Regions from separate parts of the Peribacillus sp. FSL K6-1552 genome, predicted to be linked through region 2. Evidence: riboswitches for the same ligand, from Rfam matches in the RefSeq annotation. Region 2 holds a riboswitch; the other holds the start of a gene.

Region 1 (2,410 bases), 1.4 Mb from region 2:
CAATGCATAAGTTAAAAAAGAATAGAAATAAAAAAATGAATTTCTATTATGTGGATTAATCAATCAAATAATGGGTATTGTTAAAAGTAATTAAAGAAAGAGTAACTATTAAAAGCTATGACTCATATCTAGAGAGCGGTTGTTCTATTGACTGGGTTAATTAAGAAAGGATGAATTTTTTTATTAATGCCTTTATACCAAATGAGAGAAATATGGACACCCTTAAAATTAGTTGGAGTTAAGTTTTTTAAATCTGATGATAATAGTATTTTCATCAAGGTTTTTAACCAACATCGAAGAAGGTTAAAGTAATATGTTTTGATATTATGAGAGAACTGAACTAGAAAAGTCATCATATCAATGGAAAATATAAGAATATGTGTACATGGGGAAGGCTGTTAATCAGCCTTCTTTTTTTATGAACTGTTTTCTAATCAACTACAAACTGTTTCTATTCCTTTTGGTTTAAATTGGTGTTTTAAAACAAGAACAAGGTCACAATAATAAAAAATCATATAAATGAGGGATATTTTATTATGAATCTAGCAATTTTGTTAGGGGTCTATTGTGGAGAACATTATTCAGTTTACCATTGTGGTTGTCATTTTTTGGTTGGAGAAAATTTATAAAGAGTATTATAAAATAAAAGAGTTTGAGATAGACAATGATAGAGGAAATAATACATATTCTGCTTTAGAATTAAAGCCCTGCAATGCACAAGGTAACCATCAGTAAATTGTTTCGGGTATAAACAAATGACTAGCGGGTTAGGTTGGTAGCTCTAAAAACAGTTCATTGGCAGCAGGTAAGGATAGGAAGACTTTCATGGGTGATTAAGCATCTAGGATGTTTAATAATGTTTATAACTCAATAATAGTAGTTTTTTATACGTATAAATAAAGACTAGAGAATATAGAACTTAAGATTTATAAGAAGAGGTTTTGAATTACTTACTAATTAAAACTTTATCGAATAATGTTATAAAGTAATTAATAGTTATCTATTAACAATTGTTAACTTATTAAGTATAATTAATCTCAATATAGTAATTGAAAAGTAAGGGAGCAAAACCACAGGTCATGGATGACTGGGTTACCTCAAAAAGGATGAAATGAATTTATGCCATTAATTCAAATAAGAGAAATCTGGACACCAATTAAATTAATTGGAGTTAAGCTTTATAAATAGATAATGGAAGTGTCTTTATCATGGTTTAACCACCATTGTAAGGAGATTATGTAAAATGTTCAATACTCTTGAGAAACGCAAACCTATTGAAAAGTAGGGACGCAAAATTACAGGTCTAAGGCTATGCTAAGACGGCTGTGTTACCACAAATAAGGTGAAAAAGAAGATATGCAGAAAAAAATTGATGCAGAATGGGTTAATTTAATTTTGGAAGCAAAAAGTTTAGGGGTTTCCATTCAAGAAGTGAGAGCTTTTATTCAGAACGAACAGAAATTGATTAATCAGCCCCACAAGAATTAGAATTAGAATTAGATAAGCAAAAAAATATATATACTTTGGAGGGCTGTTATTCAGCCTTTTTTTTATGAACTGGATTCTACTGTTTTCTTTCGTTATAACTTAAAAGCTTGCGGATGAAGCGATCTGTTATCAACCAAATTAGTCATTTGCGTGAGCTGATACCTAAGAGTTTCTTATAGATTAGCACAATATATTGTTAGTTCCCTATAGTATTGTTCGGAAATTGTAAGTACCAATATATCTATAGAATATTCGGATATAATTAGATATTTTTCCTGACTAGAATGTTCCGGCTCTAAGACCTTTCAACAAGTAGTAAAATATTTAATAAAAAATTTTAAGTATATAGTACTATTGTAAGCGTTTTCTTATTGGATTAATATGAAGAAGGTAGTAAGTACAAAGAAGCGGTATTATTTAAGTACAGTAAATGGTTTAAACAAATTGCAGCCCTAAAAACAGTTCTTTAGCAAAAGATACAGATAGAAAACTTTTTAGTGGTGAATGAAACCTTGGTAAGTTTAATAGGGTAATTGGTATACTGGAATATTTTGAATAAATGTATTTTGTATGATTTATAGTAAACTATATAGTAGGAACAAATATTCATTTATAAAATGCGACCAATCAAAAAAATAGTGAATAAAACAGTTAATATTTTTGTGTATTTGACGATACTATAATAAAGCTAAAAGGACTTCGCAGAAGGCGATGTCAAGCTGCCATCAAAATACGAGGAGAATAATTTGATGACAAAAAATAAATATATTACGTTCGAGGAAGTTTATGAAAAGAAAGAAAGAAGCAAGAAAATTTTTATTGGGTCTTATATTACTATTATTTTAATCTTGATTTCTTTATTGACTTTTTTTCTCGGTCAATCGTAACGGGTGGTTATCAAAAAGGGCTGAGAAATCAGTCT
Region 2 (2,410 bases):
CGATTCCTATGCAGAATTTGGTTCTTCGCGCTGAAGAGGAAAATGCGGATATGTATGCTGCTATTGACTTGATCAATGACAAGCTTGAACGCCAAATTCGTAAACATAAAACGAAAGTCAATCGTAAATTCCGTAACAACTTATCTACAACTCCTGAGGCGTTCGCCTTTAATACGGAAATTGATGAAGTGGTGGATGAATTTGAAGATGAAACTGATATTGAAGTAGTCCGCAATAAGCGCTTTGATTTGAAGCCAATGGATAGTGAAGAAGCGATTCTGCAAATGAATATGCTTGGTCACAGTTTCTTCGTTTACACCAATGCGGATACAAATACAACGAACGTTGTGTACCGTCGTAAAGATGGGCGCTACGGATTAATTGAACCTAGTTAATATGAATCTATAAACAAAAGCACAACCCAGACTATGGGTTGTGCTTTTTAAATATTACTCTATCCATTGCAATGTTCATTTGGGCTAAGGAGTTCTGTAAGCTCTGGAAAAATAACCATCGATTTCAACCATAGAAGTCAATGGTTGTTTATATTTCCTTCCTTTTTCCTTAATGATTATTCGGCAATACGATAAATAGTATCGATTAATTGGTTGGGTCCTGGGAATTTCATTGTTCTCTAAAAAACACAATGAAGTATCGAATATATTGTGTTTTCTTTAAAAAGAACGTTTTCCGTTCTTTAATAAGATAAATAGGTATTTATATCTATTTAAATACCCCCTCCTATTGCACTATACTCAGATTAAAGTTCTTTAAAAAGAACGATAATTTATTTATATAAAACGATTTCATTATGGTGCAGAGGAGTTGGATTTTTGTATCAGAAAAATTGCTATACATGTCATAGAGTCATAGAGTCATAGAGTTCTTTTAGCAGTGCAGAATAGGGAGGTTGGCTTTGTCCGACCTGCGGTGAGGACTTGTCTACGCAAAAAGCCTTTGATGCACTTATTATGGAAAGAATTAATATGCCCCATCGTTTGAATAAGAAGGGCAATGTTTATAATTTTTTAAAAAAACGAACGTGAATCATTTGAACCATCTTGTTTTGTACATGAAATAGACAAAAAATATCATGGATTTCTTGATTTTGTAATATTTTGTCGATAAAAAGTTGTACATTGTGGTAAATTAGCGACATAAAGTGGCAATATTTGGAGCGAATATTCGCTATAATAACTTATAAATATAGTTTTTGTAATAATTACCCTGACAAAGGCAAGCTCAGCGAAAGATGAGGGCGCAAAGGCACAGGCCTAAGTTTGCTTAATGCTAAGATGGCTGGTCTGCCTGAAATACATACAAGTAGTATTTTAGGAGGATAAAAGAGGTGGTTAACGTGGAAGTGGATCAAGAATGGGTGAAGTTGATTTCAGAAGCTAGGAAATTGGGTTTTAAGAAAGAAGAAATTAGTGCTTTTTTAAAAAAAGAGAATCTAAATGTGTCACTAGAGGAGAACAATGAAAACTAAGAACCAAAAAGTAATGAAAAAAACATCCCTATAAACAGTTGATTTACAACATAGCTGTCTATAGGGATTATTTTATTTTCTGAAATTCTATCAATACTAGTTTGATAGAGCAGTACTATTTACGTTTGTGAAGCTAGTTTAGAATTTATCTATTCTTCTTTATCTTTTCTCCATTTATTAAACTCAATGAACTCTCTGAATTGTTGTTTTGAAACGCCAGAATTCATAGCTTCCTCAACAATTTTCATCCAGTCAGTGTCCAAGGATTCCTTATTTGGTGCATCGTAAAGAAGGGCATCTACAGGAATGTTAAGTACAGCAGAGATTTTTTCGAGAAATTGAATAGAAGGATTCGTTTGTAAGTTACGCTCGAGCGAACTTAAGTATGACTTTGCTACTCCGGCTTTATCAGCTAGTTCAGTCATTGACATTTTCTTTTCTTCTCGCAGTTTTTTTACACGTTCACCAATCAACAATACCACCTCGAAACATGTTCTATTTATCTTCGATTTATAAGTTTTAAACCCACATAAAATCACAGGAATAGGAAGCCTGAAAAGCTAGATTGCTTCAACTGACTATCAGTATAGAGGGACCAAAAATATCTATGTATAGAAGGTTGTGCTTACTTCGCATTTTCGTTTGTCTTGTTAAAGACTTATGTGAAAAGTGGGGAGTGTGTAATGTACTTTTGCTACTTCCCTCTATTTTAACAGTTTTACCCCTCTTTTATCCAATGTTTTTCGTAAGAACTGAATTCAGGTCCATAGACATAGAGTGACATGAAGTTGTACCTCTAGAATAGAAGTGTTAAAATTAAGCTTGGATTAGTATTAACAGAAGGTGTGTTTCTTCTTACTTATATGAATGTGTTATTGAATGATCATTACCATAATAGAGGAGCGTTATTGAATGCTTAAT

The links. A riboswitch is a leader RNA that binds a small molecule or an ion and turns the genes downstream of it on or off. The one in region 2 is predicted to bind cyclic di-GMP.
Region 1: another riboswitch for cyclic di-GMP. It lies ahead of NST21_RS19790 (anti-repressor SinI family protein); the one in region 2 lies ahead of NST21_RS26470 (anti-repressor SinI family protein).

What each region holds. Positions count from the first base shown of each region.
Region 1 covers NZ_JBBOST010000001.1:4,108,896-4,111,305, reverse strand. The annotation lists gene NST21_RS19795 (hypothetical protein) at 568-735, shown strand; cyclic di-GMP riboswitch class I at 1,255-1,336, shown strand; gene NST21_RS19790 (anti-repressor SinI family protein) at 1,357-1,488, shown strand; gene NST21_RS19785 (hypothetical protein) at 2,238-2,375, shown strand.
Region 2 covers NZ_JBBOST010000001.1:5,503,403-5,505,812, reverse strand. The annotation lists gene hpf (ribosome hibernation-promoting factor, HPF/YfiA family) at 1-395, shown strand, start outside; cyclic di-GMP riboswitch class I at 1,226-1,312, shown strand; gene NST21_RS26470 (anti-repressor SinI family protein) at 1,349-1,489, shown strand; gene NST21_RS26465 (helix-turn-helix domain-containing protein) at 1,639-1,962, opposite strand; gene secA (preprotein translocase subunit SecA) at 2,402-2,410, shown strand, end outside.